DNA from 2 places in the Virgibacillus alimentarius genome. Region 2 is predicted to be linked to the other one. Evidence: riboswitches for the same ligand, from Rfam matches in the RefSeq annotation. Region 2 holds a riboswitch; the other holds the start of a gene.
The links. Region 2 has a riboswitch for thiamine pyrophosphate ahead of tenI (thiazole tautomerase TenI). Riboswitches for the same ligand answer to the same signal wherever they lie in the genome.
Positions count from the first base shown of each region.

Region 1 (7,794 bases), on a different contig from region 2:
TATCATGCTTCTTTCATCAACCGATCTTCCACACTCCGGACAAGTTGCCTTTTTCATTGTATATTCCATCATTCTTCAACTCCCTTTTGTATAACAGGTTTATTTTTATTTAATTTGTTATATTACAGTCTATGCGCTTTTTTCTAAAAAATCAACCCCTTTTTTAGAAAAATTTTATTTATCTGTCAATTAAAACTACTTAAATCCTTCTGTGACAAGGTTTAAGGCTGATAAATTTTTCCAATATTTCCTTTACATTTATTGGATTATTTGAAAGAATAATTGTTTTTATTATAAAGAGACTGTTTTAAGTACAGAAAATAAATTTATTGTTATAATAAGTTGTTGAGGATAACGAAATTTTAGAGGTGAATGGAGTTTTGAAACGATTTCAATTTGCAGGGGGGCGTGTTTTAAAAACAGGTGTAGCAGTATTTGTCACTGCCTGGATATGTGAATTATTAAACTGGCCCCCTGTTTTTGCTGTTATAACAGCTATTGTTACGATAGAGCCTACTGTTTCAGATTCGATTAGAAAAGGGGTTATTCGGTTTCCGGCATCTGCAATAGGCTCTGCTTACGCTGTTTTTTTCATTTCAATTTTTGGAAACTCTCCAATAACATATACGCTTGCTGCAGTATTTACAATTGCTACTTGTTTCAGATTAAAATTACATGCTGGACTCTTAGTTGCAACACTAACTGCTGTTGCAATGGTAGAAGTAATTCATAGTAATTATTTAATTTCTTTTTTTATTCGATTAGGAACAACAACTACCGGTTTACTTGTATCCACTGTTGTAAATATGTTCATTTTACCACCAGATTATACAAAAGATATTGTTAAAAATGTTCAAAGTATAGGGAAAAAAACGGGGATTGTTGTGATGAAGGTATTTCAAGATATTATCAAAAATAAACATGAAGTGGATATTGCAGATAGAAAAATGATAGCAGAACTAGATAAAAAGATACAGCAAACAGAAACGCTTATCCGGTTCCAAAAAGATGAGGCGCAATATCATCCCTTAATCGGAAATGAAAAATATTTATTTCACACTGCTCAAAATCAGTTAGTAACGCTAAGACTAATCAATTATCATCTAGATAATTTGATCAACACCCCTTTAACATCAATATCATGGCTGGAAGAAGATAAACGAATCATTCTGGAAGCAGTTCATGAACTGTCAAATAGCATGAAAAATGCTTCAAATTATGATGCGCGAAAACACCAGAAGCAATTTAAACAGTTAACAGAATTATTTTGGGAAGACAATGAAGAAATCACAAAAAATAATGAACAGCATCCAACTCACTTCCCCCCTGAATTGATCATCATGTACGAGCTGCTATCGATCTACAACTTAGTAACAAAGTTTTATCAACACCATGAGGGAAAAAAGCAAAAGAAAAAGAGGAACTAAAACCGTTTCCTCTTTTTCTTTAACCATCCAATATCTTGTTTGCTACTAATTCATATGATTTTTTCCTCGCTTCATAGCTATGTGTAATGGTAACCATCATAAATTCATCAACATCGTACTGTTTTTGTAAATCAAAAAGCTGCTCTGCGACTTCTTTCGGATTGCCGATTACCATTCTTTGTTTCATTCTTTCCATCTTATTTTTTTCTTTGTCACTAAAAGAATAAGCCTTCGCTTCCTCGACAGATGGAACGCCATCATTTCCTTCTCCTTTATCCTGAAGCACTTTCCAAAATTGATTACTTAAAGCCAGATTTTCTGCCTCTTCTGTTGTATCCGCACAAATTACTGAAATCGTTGCGATAACTTTTGGCGTTTTTGCAGGATGTATTTGAACAAATTTTTCTTTATAATTTCGGATAATTTTTGGTCCATCCTCTTTACTCATAAATTGGCCAAATGTATATGGCATTCCTTTTTCGGCAGCTAAAATTGCACTTTTTTCACTTGTTCCAAGCAACCAAGGTTGTGGAGCTGTCTCTGGAACAGGCGAGGCTACTATTTTTGAAAACATATGCGCTCTCGGAAAACTTTGATTTAAAAACTGAGATAATTCATCCAGTAAATCAGGGTACTCGCGGACCTTTTCTAAATAGTTATCCGAGAGTGCCATTGTAGCTTCTGCGGATCCGCCCGGTGCCCGTCCGATTCCTAGATCAATACGTCCTGGAAACAATGTTGCCAGTAGATTATACGTTTCCGCTACTCGATAGGCTTTATAATGCGGCAATAATACAGCTCCTGCTCCAATACGAATGCTGTCTGTTTGTGCTCCGATTATACCTAACATCACATCTGGATTTGGACATGCTAATCCTCCTATGTCATGATGTTCCGCGATCCAGTAGCGGGTATAACCAAATTTTTCGCCTGATCGGGCTAGATTTACAGAAGCTGTTAGTGCTTCCTGCGCTGTTTTCCCAGCTGAAATCGGTGCCTGATCAAGAATACTTAATTTCATGTCTTTCACACGCTCCTTCTCTACTGATAGTACTTAATCTATAAGATTATGTTTAAATGCATAAATAACAGCCTGGGTTCTGTCCTGTACTTCAAGCTTTCCTAAAATATTACTCACATGAACTTTCACCGTTTTTATTGTAATATACAGTCGTTCAGCAATCTCCTGATTCGTTTTACCTTCTGTAATCAGTAGTAAAATTTCCATTTCACGACCTGTTAATTGATGGTGCAAATAATCAACTTGTTTTTCTCTCATCCGGTTCATTATTTTCCCTGTTACCTCAGGTTCTAAAATCGATTGTCCATCAAATGTAGCCCGAATTGCACTGGCGATTTCACTAGCCTTTGATGTTTTTAACATATAGCTTGTAGCACCAGCTTCTAGTGCAGGATATACTTTTTCATCATCAAGAAAGCTTGTAACGATAATTATTTTCGCTTCCGGCCATTCTTTTATAATTTGGTTTGTTGCCTCGACACCATCCATTTCGTTCATAACAAGGTCCATCAATATTACATCTGGTTTTAATTCCAAGGCTTTTTGTACAGCTTCTCCACCATCAGCCGCTTCTGCTATTACTTCCATATCTGTCTGTGCTGAAAGATAGGATGAAACACCAATCCGTACCATTTCATGATCATCAGCAAATAATATTTTAATCATTACCATCATCCTCATATCTTAATCGTGGCACTTTGACTTCCAGTTGTGTGCCCTGGTTTGGTAAACTAACAATTTTAAAGGTTCCCCCGACTTCATGTGCACGCTCTTTCATATTTTGCAGTCCATAAGAACTGGTATGGGTTTTCTCCATATCAAATCCAACACCATCATCAACAACACGTAAAATAACAATATTATCCCGTTCGATTAACATAACATGGATGGTTAATGCTTTTGCATGCCGAAGTGTATTTGAAATGGACTCTTGTAAGATTCTAAATAAATGATCTTCAATTCCCTTATCTAGATGTAACGTTTCCACCTTCCATTCAACTTCGATTGGAACCTTTTGGGTAAGTTCACCTAACAATTCATTGATGCCGTCGATTAATGATTTTCCTTTTAAGGCTACAGGTCGTAAATGCAGTAATAAAGCCCGCATTTCAAGCTGTGATTGATTAATCATTTTCTCAACCATCGTAAGCTGTTGTTGGATAGCATGATCTTCGGGTGGGGTCGATTCATTAATTGCTGACATCATCATGGAAGCAGCAAATAATTGCTGACTGACAGAGTCATGTAACTCCCGGGCAAGACGATTTCTCTCCTGTATCACTACTTCCTGTAACGTTCTTTCTCGCTCATGGGCACGCTCAGTCGCTTGACGCTGTTTAAGCTCTGTTTGCTTATTCAGCTTCTCTCTTAGCTGCCTTATATTTGTTTGTATTTGTATGAATTCTTTTTCTGGTGCATCATAAATGGTCACTTTTTGTCCTTTTACTAGCTCATCTAGCTGTCGATCGATACGGTGAAGTCGCTTGTGCCAATACAAGCCAACGGATATTCCGGTAATAGCACCAATCATGACAGGAATGATTAATGCAAATAAGAGAAAAGGCATATCCCAGACATCTCGTTCCATTAGGACCGACCACTCTTCTGGTGGAAATGTAAGAAATGTAAAGCCCATCATGATAAGAGAAAGTAAGACACTAAAAACAATTCCTATCATGGCATGACGTAAAACAACATTCATATGCGCTTCACCTCGATGTCACCAGATAACAAAGACGTCATAATTTTAACACGGCGATCCGTATGAACATAATTTTCCGTTTGATAGGAAATGGTTTGGTTCATTAATTTACCGTGGTAATTTCCCAAAATGGTAACACGTCCAAAAATGGAACTATGATGAATACATATTTCAACTTCATAAGGTACATAAATTACAATATTACCTATCATATGCCTTATGGAAATGACTGAAGTGTCATCAGGTAAAACAGTACTGCTAAGATCAATGACCCGATCACCAAAGAATCCATGAATATTGATATCTCTCCAAGCAAATGCTTTTTCACTTGTTTCTTTATCACCAAATAACCCAGCATCCAATACTGGTGTGATTTTTATTTCCCTTATATTTTCTTTTGTTTCATCTAATTCAATTATCGGTTCAATCCGCTCTGGTTCATTTTTAGATTTCGCATAATGAATAATCAGTATAATAAGACCAACTACAATTAAAAATCGTATGGCAATTATGTTTAGCACACTAAAAATTAGGGTAATTGTACCAATCCAAAAACAGATTTTCCCCCATAATTGTGTAAATTTTTTCCAACCTATGTATACGAGCGCACCTGAAAATAACGTAGAAAAAATAAACCCTCCATGAAAAAAGGACACTTCAATAACAAACAGAATCATCCCAATAATAATAATCCAATTCAAAGTGTCTGTTGTTAATCGTTTAAACATGTAGGGAACTCCTTTCTGGTTATTTAGCTTGGAATTTAAAAGACGCAGTATGCCTGCGTCTTAGTAGTATACCATGTTTCTAATTTCGTCTGCATGACAAAGACATTGGACTTACTTCGCTGATGCGTTTTCTTGCATTTCCTTCTCAAGTTGTGCAATCTTACGGTCAAACGTGCTTCTATAGTACGAACTATTCACTTTATATTCCAATCCTTCAATGTATTGCTCCATTTCGGCAAAACGTGCGTATGGACGATCCGCTTCCTCACTCACTACAAGATTTATTTGGTGGTTAGCGTGCGCTATATTTTCACGTCCCATTAATTCCATCCGGCGCAAATGCATATCTTTTAATTTATGCTTCATTTCTTCATACTTTTGTTCTAGTATTTCCAGTTGTGTTATTGCTTCTTCCCGGGAGTTTTTCATTCTCTCTGCTCGTCCCTGATATTCTTCATGTTCTTTCATTGCAAAATTGTACATTTCTTCTTCGCTAGCTTTTTCGGCAATATTTGCCTGTTTTAATCGTTTATCAGCGAAATCTTTCGCTTTAAGGTACTCTTTGGAAAATTCACCTTTTAGTCGATACTGGCGTTCAACTAACTTTCTGACCTTTTCTTTTTCCTGTTCACTTTGACGTAAATACTGATTCAACGCCGCAATCGGAATTTTTTGTTCCTTTTGATCCATCATGTGATGTAAATCTGCTGCAATTGAATCTTTTATACGAGTAAATATATTTGTCATTTGAGCACTCCTTTTAATGGTTATGTAACTCTGCCCACTGTCTTTCAAAATTTTTAAATGGGTCATCTGCATCCAAAACTTGTCCAGTCCCTAATTCTTTTTCATCACTTTTCCAGCTTGTAAAGATCACATATAATACATATGCTGCAACAATGCCTAATACTGCATATATATTAGATAAAGCAACTCCAAAAATGACTAATCCAGCAATAACCCAGCCAATCTTTCCTGCTGTAGAATTACTTTTAAGAAATTGTTTAAAAACAATATAAAGCAGCCAAATGCTGACACCTAATAAAACCATTGGTCCAATATTCATTAGCAAAATAAACAAGGCTGCTAATCCTGCGACAAAAAGCAAAAACTTTTTCAACTATTTCGCCTCCTTTTTCTTTACTTGATCTAGTTTATTTGAAAATCATACAAACCGTAATGAGCCGGAGCTATATTTTGTTCTAAGACTTAAGATGTATATTGTTCTATATCCGACGAAAAAATAAAAATCTACTGTCAAAAAATTGTTTATATACTTGACTTTCCTAAAAAATTAGTTATACTATTCTCAAAATGAATATTTAACTAGGGGAGTCCAATGAGCTGGGCTGAGAAAGAAACGCTATGAGGTTTCTTGACTCTTGGGACCTGATCTGGTTCATACCAGCGTAGGAAAGTTAAGCAATTACAGATAATGCCATCGTACATTCAGCCGGGTCCATCCATTTGGAACCGGCTTTTCATTTCTCAAAAAATCTACGCTTGTATATCTAGAATCTCGTCCTTCAAAAACAAAAAAAGGAGAGGTTTTTTTATGTCCAAATCGTCATTGAATGAAAAAAATATCTCGATTATGTCCAGTTTTTCTGGTAGTAAAAAGGTGTATATCCAAGGTTCAAGACCGGATATAAAAGTACCAATGCGAGAAATTGCTTTAAGTCCTACAACTGGTACCTTCGGAGAAGAGAGAAATCCGCCGCTGCGTGTGTACGACACAAGTGGCCCTTACACAGATCAAGATTATGATATCGATATTAGAAAAGGAGTTTCTCCACTTCGCAGTAAATGGATAGATGAACGAGGTGATATCGAAGAATATGAACAAAGAAAAATAAAACCAGAAGACAATGGTTTTAAAATGGAAAATGATCCAAGAGCAGACCGCAATATTTTTCCAAGAATAAATCCAAATGTTTTAAGAGCAAAAAAAGGACAAAATGTCACCCAATTGCATTATGCAAAGAATGGAAAGATAACACCGGAAATGGAGTTTATAGCTATTAGAGAAAATATGGATCCGGCTTTTGTACGTGATGAGGTGGCTAGTGGACGAGCTATTATTCCGTCTAATATAAACCATCCAGAAACAGAACCAATGATCATTGGGCGAAATTTTCATGTAAAAATAAATGCGAATATTGGGAATTCAGCTGTTTCTTCCTCTATCGAACAAGAAGTTGAAAAAATGACATGGGCTACCCGATGGGGTGCTGATACGATCATGGATTTATCTACAGGAAAAAACATTCATACAACCCGGGAGTGGATCATTCGAAATTCACCCGTTCCTGTTGGTACTGTTCCTATTTATCAAGCGTTGGAAAAAGTTAACGGTGTAGCAGAGGACCTTACGTGGGAAATTTACAGAGATACTTTAATTGAACAAGCAGAACAGGGAGTTGATTATTTTACGATTCATGCAGGGGTTTTACTCCGATATATTCCATTAACAGCAAAAAGAAAGACAGGCATTGTTTCTCGGGGCGGATCCATTATGGCTCAATGGTGTCTATACCATCATAAAGAGAGTTTTCTATATACACATTTTGAAGAAATTTGTGAAATTATGAAAACTTACGATGTTGCATTTTCTCTAGGAGATGGCTTACGTCCTGGGTCGATAGCTGATGCAAACGATGAAGCACAATTTGCAGAGCTAGAAACACTGGGGGAATTAACTAAACTAGCATGGAAACACGACGTTCAAGTCATGGTAGAAGGTCCTGGACATGTACCAATGCACTTGATTAAAGAAAATATGGATAAGCAACTTGAAATTTGCCGTGAAGCTCCATTTTATACACTTGGTCCGCTAACAACTGACATTGCACCAGGATATGATCATATTACTTCTGCAATCGGAGCAGCGATGATTGGCTGGTATGGAACAGCTAT
Region 1 is NZ_JAGIKX010000016.1:12,534-20,327, reverse strand. Features, by position in the region: gene J2Z81_RS09320 (YhfH family protein) at 1-72, opposite strand, end outside; gene J2Z81_RS09315 (aromatic acid exporter family protein) at 381-1,427, shown strand; gene J2Z81_RS09310 (LLM class flavin-dependent oxidoreductase) at 1,447-2,448, opposite strand; gene J2Z81_RS09305 (response regulator transcription factor) at 2,482-3,114, opposite strand; gene J2Z81_RS09300 (sensor histidine kinase) at 3,107-4,150, opposite strand; gene liaF (cell wall-active antibiotics response protein LiaF) at 4,147-4,878, opposite strand; gene J2Z81_RS09290 (PspA/IM30 family protein) at 4,990-5,625, opposite strand; gene J2Z81_RS09285 (lmo0954 family membrane protein) at 5,639-5,998, opposite strand; TPP riboswitch at 6,197-6,311, shown strand; gene thiC (phosphomethylpyrimidine synthase ThiC) at 6,434-7,794, shown strand, end outside.
Region 1: another riboswitch for thiamine pyrophosphate. It lies ahead of thiC (phosphomethylpyrimidine synthase ThiC); the one in region 2 lies ahead of tenI (thiazole tautomerase TenI).

Region 2 (9,400 bases):
TAACATACAAAAAACCTTTTCTGTTAATGACCTTAACAGGCATCACGCTATTTAACACTTTTATATATGGAGCTTTAAGCTTCACGACAGCGACGAAGGTATCCGTATTAGAGTCATCCATTCCGGTTGCAACAGTGATATTAAGCGTCATTTTACTTAAAGACAAATTATATTTTGTCCATTGGATTGGGATTTTGTTGTCCTTTTTCGGATCATTGTGGGTGATTATGAATGGTCAGGTATTCCATCTGACATCCATTGATTGGAATGTTGGCGACGGAATTATGATCGGAGCGGTTATTGCATGGGCGATTTATTCGATCATGGTTAAAAAATATATGCATCTGTTTCCTCATTATGGAGTTTTGCTTATGATGACAGGCATTTCTGTCATTATATTACTACCTGTTGTCCTTTTGGAATGGTTTGTAGCTGGATTACCCTTCCTTACTATTGCGAAGATAATGGGTCTTGTTTATTTAGGAGTGTTTCCATCTTTTATTGCTTTGCTGTTCTATAACCGCGCTGTTGATTTGTTAAGTCCATCCCGAGCTTCTGTGTTTCTGAACTTTTTACCGATTGTTACTATGACCGGTGCATTTCTATGGTTAGATGAGGAGATAACAATCATGCATTTAATTGGTACATTAGCCGTAATTATTGGTGTATTGCTGACTACACAGGTAAAAGTGCAAAAAAATAAAATTGATAGACAGATTGAAAATGGGTAAGCAGCAGCTTTATTGTTTTCAAATAATAGCAATTCTTATCATTGGAAGACGATACAAGTTAAGCTATAAACTTAACTTGTATCGTTTGTAATGAACTTTCAATTAATCAACAATAACCGGAAGCTTCGCTAATGCTCTGAAACCAATAAGCCTTCGCCATTGTATATTATCGGATTGTAGTTTTATGTTAGGCTTTTGTTGTATTAGTGCAAGAAGTGCTATTTTTGCCTCCATCCGGGCAAGTGAAGCCCCAATACAGAAGTGGGCACCATGGCCAAAGGAAAGATGAGGGTTAGGTTTTCTTGTTATATCAAGTGTGTCAGGAATATAAAATGTATTAGGATCTCGATTAGCGGCCCCTAATAATATGTATATATGTTCCCCACTTTTTATAGATTTTCCACCTAATTCCATATCTTCAGAGGCTATACGAGCAGTTAATTGTGTAGGGCTCTCGTAACGTAAAAATTCTTCGATGGCTGTGTCAATCAAATTTGGATTTTCTTACAATTTTAACAATTGATCAGGGTGTTTTAGCAATGAATAAACGCTATTACAGATTAAATTAACGGTTGTTTCATGACCAGCAATAACGAGTAGAATACAGGTTGCAATCAATTCCTCTTCTGTTAGTTGTTCATCCTTTATCAATAAACTGATTAAGTCATGGTCAGGGTTATTCGTTTTTTCATGAATAAGATGTTGAAAGTACTTCATTAATCTTTCAATGAGATATTCTCCCTTTTGTATATCTACCTTTGACCGGGATAAATCAATCGTTTTAACTAATTGAATAGCCCATTTTCTAAAATGGTGTCTTTCTTTTTCGGGTATCCCTAATAGTTTAGCGATCACAAGACTAGTTAATGGAAATGCAAAATCAGAAATGATATCAATCGTTTTTTTCCTTTGTTTTGTGCAGTCTTCTAGTAGTTCATGAACGGTATTCTTTATATAAGGTTGATAATAACTAATCCTCCTTGGAGAAAAAGCTTTGCTGACTATTTTGCGAATCCTGATATGGTCCATTTGATTTTTATAGAGTAACATATTTGTCAGTAGCTTTCTTAGATGTTGGTATTTCTTTGTCATTACAGGTAAAGGAATTCGGTTCTCTAACCGGCTATCCTTTAGAGCTGTTTTTGCTTCGTTGTAGCCGGTTATAAACCATCCGCGGTATTTTCGTTTAGCGTTCCAATACACCGGATGTATGGACTGTATATGGCTGTAGGTCGGATAAGGATTGTTGATAAATTGATGCGTATTTAGAGGGAAAGAAATTAGATCTTCCCTCGTTAAATGATTGGGGCTTGACATGAAAATCCTCCATTCATTGATTTAAATAATTTTCAATCATCCGTTCTGTTGCATTTGATGAATAAGTGAAGCGGTGTCAATATTGTCTTTTATAATTTGTTTAAAATCTTGTGCATCAACTACTTGCATTTTTGGTAAAATACCCAGGATTGGTACTTTACAAAAAGATTCGATTAAATTTGGATTTGTTTTTTCAGCGAGATTAGGTGGATCGTCTATTCCATTTATGATGATGCCAGCAATGTTCAGTTTCATTTCTTTAGCGTATTGTACTGTTAAAAATGTATGATTGAAAGTACCAAGGTCTGAACGGGCAACGATTATGATTGGAAGTTGTAATTCTTGAATTAAATGGCTGACTAAAAAATCTTCACCCAATGGTACAGATATACCACCGGCACCTTCAACTATGAAATAATCATGCTTTTTTTGGATCTTTTTCCAGTGTGCTACGACATCCTCTAAATAAATGCTTCGTCCTTCTAACTTAGCAGCTACATAGGGCGCTAATGGCTCTTTAAATTGAAAGGGCGTGATCGATGCATTCGACAGTTTGGTCTGTGCCATTTCCTTAAGAAGACTTGTGTCACTATTAGGATGATACCGCGAAGCACCACTTAACAAGGGTTTGTATACACCTATATCCATATTTTTTTCCTTGAATATAGCTGCAAGACCAGATGAAATTAATGTTTTTCCGACATCCGTATCAGTACCTGTTATGAAAAATCCTTTCATATGATATTCAACTCTTTTCCTATTTCTTTAAATGATAGTAACAACTTTTTGATGTTTTCTTCCGTATGTTCTGTCGTGATCGTTAGTCGGATTCTACTTTGTCCATATGGTACACTTGGCGGGCGAATAGCAGGGGCATAAATGCCTCTTTCATAAAGTTTATCAGCAAATAGCACTGCTTTTTCGGCACTCCCAATCAATACCGGTATAATAGGTGTTTCTCCCCCTCTTACTTCATATCCCATTTCTGTAAGTGTTGTTTTTACCGTCTTTATTTTTTTTAGCAAAAGGGAGCGTTGTTTTTTATCTTCTTCTATCCTATTTATTGCTGTATAGGATGCTGCACAAATGGCAGGGGCAATTGCCGTTTGAAAAATAAAACTCCTTGCGTGGTTTAGTAAAAAATCGATGGATGTTTTTGAACCTGTAACAAAGCCACCTTCCGTTCCTATTGCTTTACTCATGGTACCAATGACGATATCAGGTTCAACGTCAAAATATTCATTGGTTCCCCGTCCATTTTTACCAAGGACTCCTGTCGCATGTGCATCATCTACAATGACAAAGGTGTCATAACGATTTGCTAGTGCAACAATTTTATCTAATGGTGCTATGTTCCCGTCCATGCTAAATACACCATCTGTGATAATAAATCGTCTTTTATAGTTAGATGTCCTTTTCAATTTATTTTCAAGATCCATCATGTCAACATGTTTATAAATCACTGTGTCAGCTTTTGATAAACGGCATCCATCAATAATACTGGCATGGTTCAGCTGATCACTTAAAATAATATCGCCTTCTTCAGGCACGGTTGATAAGACACCGATGTTCGCTAAATAACCACTTGAGAAAAGAAGCGTAGATTCTGTTTTCTTAAATGTAGTGATACGATTTTCGAGCTTGTGATGCCAATACGAATGACCTGTTGTTAATTGTGAACCACTACTTCCTACTCCAAATTCAATTAAAGCGATTTTGGCAGCATCAATTAATTCTTTTTTATTAGCCATTCCTAAGTAATTGTTTGATGAGAACACAAGCACATCTTTTTGGTTTACCAGCATTTGAGGGCGAGGTCCATGATGCATGATTCGCAACTGTCGATATAAACCAGCATTTTTTGTCTTTTCGAGACGTTGGGTGAGCCATTGATCAAGCGTCAATTGTAGCTGCTCCTTGTGTTACTTCAACAATCGCGTTCTTCATGATTTTCACCATTTCAGTTAATTCATCACTACTGCTTGCAAATGGCGGCATAAAAACGATGACATCTCCCATCGGTCTTGTTATCATTCCTAATTCCCTCATTTTTAGTGAAACATGATAGCCTACTCGACTATTGAAAGGGAACGGTTCCTTTGTTTTTTTGTTTTTAACTAATTCTATCCCACATATTAATCCAAGTTGTCTTATTTCACCTACATGGGGAAGTAGTTCTAGGTCATACAGTAATGTTTTCACTTCTTCTGCTTTTTCGTTTACACGATCGATGATTTTTTCTGATTCAAATAACCGCAAATTTTCAATCGCTACTGCACACCCAAGTTGATTTCCGGTATAAGAATGTCCATGGAAAAGTGTTTTTAGCTTTTCATAATCATCGTAAAAAGCGTTATATATATCCTCTGTTGTAAATGTTGCAGATATTGGTAAATAACCTCCTGTAATTCCCTTACCGACTGTCATTAGATCAGGCTGGATTCCCTCATGTTCACAAGCAAACATTTTACCGGTACGGCCAAAGCCAGTCGCAACTTCATCCACGATCATAAGTACATCGTACTTTGTACAAAGCTCTCTCACCCCCGATAAAAATCCATCAGGCATAACAATCATACCTGCGGCTCCTTGAACCATAGCCTCAATTGTTAATCCTGCTATATCTTGATGATTTTCAATAAGTAATTGCTCGAGAATATTTAAACATTCATCGCGGCATTGGTCTGGATTTTCACTGTTGGACCGATATACATTTGGGATAGGTGCTTTAAAACTATCAAACATTAAAGGACCGTATACTTGGTGGAAAAGCTCTACTGACCCTACACTTACAGCACCTATGGTGTCACCGTGATAGCCATTGTTCATTGATATAAACTTTCTTTTCTTTTGGTATCCTTCATTTTTCCAATATTGGTATGCCATTTTAAGTGCAATTTCAATAGCTTCTGCACCGCTGTCTGAATAAAATACGCGTGTTAATTGTTCTGGAGTAATCTCAATTAATTTCTCAGCTAGTTCTGTTGCAGGTACATTTGTCATCCCAAGCAATGTGGAATGCGCAATTTTATTTAATTGCTTTTTTATTGCATCATCTAATTCTTTTTTACGGTGACCGTGAACATTAAGCCAGACAGATGAAAAACCATCATAATATTCTTTCCCATCGATATCCTTTAATTTAACTCCATTTCCACTCTCAATAATGAGGGGATCCTTTTCATAATCTTTCATTTGCGTAAAAGGTAACCATAAATGTTCCTTACTTTTTTCCAGTAATGTTTTTGTCATTATTTATCCCTCCAAGAAATTAAAATTGGTTGCTTTTGCAAGTAATGAATATAAGAATTTGTATATTTTGTTCCATCAATAAAGAAAATTCTGCATCCTTGCTCATCACCAGGAGACTTCATTTTCGTAATTCGCTGATAACCTAATCTTTTACTGGCTACGTAACCAGTTATATAGCCGGGATCATCTGACCAACATAATTCTGCAATGGCTAAAGGGTGATCATTCACTTTCGTAGCAAGAACGAGTGCTTCTTTTAGTCTTGGATTTGTTGGGAGGTTATAAAATGCAGCCCATCTTTCAAAATCTGATTGCAACCAGTCCATCCTAGATACACGTATTCCACGTTCGTTTGAGTTATCAACCCGTTCACCTGATTGGTAATCAATTAAAATGGCTCCTCTTAATTCAGATTGATCTATTAAATGTTGATATCCCTTTGCAATAGCTTTTTCTGAAACCCCAGATTGAACGAGAAACTTTAATGCCAATTCCCTTCCTGTTTTATCCGAATTCACTGAATTATTAGAGACGAATAAAGGATTGATTTTTTTAATGGGATCATTTAATACATCAAATTGTATCTGCATAAAATCAGGATCTCCCCTTGAATGAGATAAGGCTTTATCCAACAGTGTATTTACCGTATCTTTTATTTTATCGTATGTACACAGAGCTTCGCCTCCGGAAATATGTTTTTCATCTTGCTCTGAGGATGCATATTTTGAAGCTCTCATCCTGATGCTGAAGTATTTTTCGCTTGTGTAAATAAGCATTACACCTCCTTCTATTGTTAACTTTAAAAAAATAAGGTTTACAATAGTAGAATAAAGCGTAACAATTATCCTGTCAATAGAAATTTTCTTATATAAAGCGAAAACGTTTGTAATTGACACATAATTAAAACATGTTAGACTAATAGTAGACATTAAAAATTAAAACTAGATATTGAGTATAAACACTGGGGGTGCCTTTTAAAAAGGCTGAGATCAAAGTGATTACTTTGGGACTCTTTGAACCTGATCTGGTTGAAGCCAGCGTAGGGAAGTAACGTGTTGAGGATTACATCGAATGTTATACATATGTTTAGTATGTGTAATTATTTGTTATGTTAAAAATCTGAAACCACTTCCTTATGCGCTGTGCGTAACGGAAGTGGTTTTTTGTTTATATAAAAGTCATTTCCGTTGATAAGACAAAAGTTTACGATTCCAGAACGGGAGGTGATTCCATTCACTAAACAATTACATCTTATCTCAACAGGACAACAATCTGCTGAAACTTTTACTGGCATTCTACAAACGATTCATGAATATGTTGATAGGGTCCATATACGTGAAAAAAATTGGACTGCAAAGGAAATAGTGGATGTTGTCCAAACATTAATAGATAAAGGAGTTCCGCAAGAAAAGATCATTATTAATGACCGTATTGATATTGCATACATCATGCAAACAATTGGTGTGCAGCTCACACATCATAGCGCAGATATTGCTTTGGTAAAAGGAGCGTTTCCATCATTGCAAATTGGTTGTTCAACTCATTCAGTGGAGCAAGCAATATTAGCGGAGGAAAAAGGTGCAAATTACTTGTTTTATGGTCATATTTTTAATACACAATCAAAACCTGGTATACCTCCTAGAGGACTTGAAAAATTACAAGAAATTACAAGTACCGTCAAGGTGCCAGTCATAGCTATTGGTGGTATTACTCCTGAAAATACGGGAGAAGTAATTAAAGCAGGTGCTAGAGGGATTGCAGTTCTATCAGGGGTTTTACTCGCAAAGAATCCTATACAAGCTACATTAGCATATAGAAAAAGTTTAGAGAAGGCGAAGTGAATGATGAAAAAACATTATGATGTGATTGTCGTTGGAGGCGGAGTTATTGGGAGTTCCATTGCTTACCAATTAAGTAAGCGAGGAAGAAACGTGCTGCTGCTGGAGAAAAATAAGCTAGCCAGCAAAGCATCAAGTGCTGCAGCGGGAATGCTGGGTGCGCAATCAGAATTGGAAAAAGATAGCCCATTATTCCGCTTAGCTAGAAAAAGCAGGGGAATGTTTCCAAAACTTGCAGAGGAATTAAAAGAATTGACAGGAATAGATATTCAACTCGTACAAAATGGGATATTTAAAATAGCGAAAACGGATGCAGAAGCTGCTTCACTAGCATCCATCATATCCATTCAGAAAAAGCTAGGTGAAAGTGCATCTTGGATAGCTCCAAACGAATTAAGAGAGTGGGAACCTTCCCTTTCTGAGTATATAAAAGGGGCTATGTATATCCCAAACGATGGAAATGTTTCCCCACCAAATCTATCTAGAGCATTAGCTCATGCTGCTATAGGTCTGGGAGCAGAAATGATGGAACATACGGAGGTTTGTGGTTTTATTAAAGAAACAAATAGAATCATAGGCGTTCAAACGATGATAGGCAAAATATTTGCCGATGAAACAGTTATAACAGGGGGGGCGTGGAGTGAACAATTACTAAGTCAATTAGGGATAAAGTTGAACACGTATCCAGTAAAAGGAGAATGTTTTTCCGTCCGGGTTAAAAAGAGCCCGGTTATACGAACGATATTCTCAAAAGGTTGTTATATTGTGCCAAAACCAGATGGAAGGCTAGTTATTGGAGCGACCGAAGAAGCAAATACATTTGATGAATCGGTTCATTTAGAGGGCCTCGTTCAGCTTATGCAGCGCGCTATCAAACTGATTCCGGAATTAACCTGTGCACAGTGGGAAAAATCTTGGGCTGGGATTCGGCCGCAAACAGCTGATAAAACACCATACATGGGAAGACACCCGCTGTTTGAGGGATTATCGATTGCTACAGGTCACTACCGGAATGGAATACTTCTTGCACCTATTACCGGGTTAAATATGGCCAAACTTCTTGAGGGAGAGGAAATAGAAGCCCCTTTTTAAATAAAACAACGTAGTGTAGAGGAGGTGAGCAAGTGAATCTGCGAGTAAACGGGGAGGTTGTAACTGTACCTGATTCGGTGCGTACAATTAAAGGAGTTATTGATCATTTTAACATAAACAACCCTGTCATCATTGTGGAACATAATGACACGATTTTAGATAAAAATGCACATGAAAAAACTCAAATTTTTGAAGGTGACAAAATAGAATTAGTCCAATTTGTAGGAGGCGGTTGAGATGCTAACCATTAACGATAAACAATTTCATTCCAGATTACTATTAGGAACAGGAAAATATCCAAATTTTGATATTCAAAAACAAGCCGTAGAGGTATCAGAATCTGAAATTTTAACATTTACTGTCCGGCGCATGAACATTTATGAACCAAGTCAACCTAATTTTCTTGAAAAAATAGATTTAGATAAAGTTAACTTGCTACCAAATACAGCTGGTGCAAAAACAGCTCAAGAAGCAGTACGCCATGCTAAACTAGCTCAAGCCTCAGGGCTTTGCGATATGATCAAAGTAGAAGTTATTGGTTGCGATAAGACGTTGCTTCCGGATCCTGTGGAAACATTAAAAGCAACAGAGGAACTGCTCAAAGAAGGTTTTACAGTTCTGCCATATACTTCTGATGATGTTGTGCTTGCTAAAAGACTGGAAGAACTTGGTGCCCATGCGATCATGCCGGGAGCTTCACCAATTGGATCAGGTCAAGGAATTATTAATCCGCTTCATTTACGTTTTATTGTTGAACAAACAAAGGTTCCAGTGATTGTCGACGCTGGTATTGGTTCTCCTGCTGATGCTGCAATAGCGATGGAATTAGGAGCTGACGCTGTGTTACTAAATACAGCGGTATCTGCTGCAGATGACCCAGTAAAAATGGCTAAAGCGATGAAACTCGCAATTGAAGCGGGCCGCTTAGGTTATGAAGCTGGAAGAATTCCTAAAAAACGAACAGCAACAGCAAGCAGTCCAATGGAAGGGCTGAGTATCGGATGAATGATCGTTATTCCAGACAAACGCTGTTCGCTCCGATTGGTGAAAAGGGACAAAGAAGACTAAAAAAAAAGCATGTGTTACTCGTGGGAGCAGGGGCTCTTGGCACAGGTAATGCGGAATCACTTGTCCGCGGGGGTGTTGGAAAAATAACGATAGTGGATCGCG
Region 2 is NZ_JAGIKX010000003.1:140,327-149,726, forward strand. Features, by position in the region: gene J2Z81_RS03885 (DMT family transporter) at 1-731, shown strand, start outside; partial or broken gene J2Z81_RS03890 (cytochrome P450) at 834-2,048, opposite strand; gene bioD (dethiobiotin synthase) at 2,085-2,786, opposite strand; gene bioF (8-amino-7-oxononanoate synthase) at 2,783-3,952, opposite strand; gene bioA (adenosylmethionine--8-amino-7-oxononanoate transaminase) at 3,942-5,300, opposite strand; gene bioW (6-carboxyhexanoate--CoA ligase) at 5,300-6,076, opposite strand; TPP riboswitch at 6,254-6,363, shown strand; gene tenI (thiazole tautomerase TenI) at 6,488-7,141, shown strand; gene thiO (glycine oxidase ThiO) at 7,142-8,230, shown strand; gene thiS (sulfur carrier protein ThiS) at 8,263-8,466, shown strand; gene J2Z81_RS03930 (thiazole synthase) at 8,468-9,235, shown strand; gene J2Z81_RS03935 (thiazole biosynthesis adenylyltransferase ThiF) at 9,232-9,400, shown strand, end outside.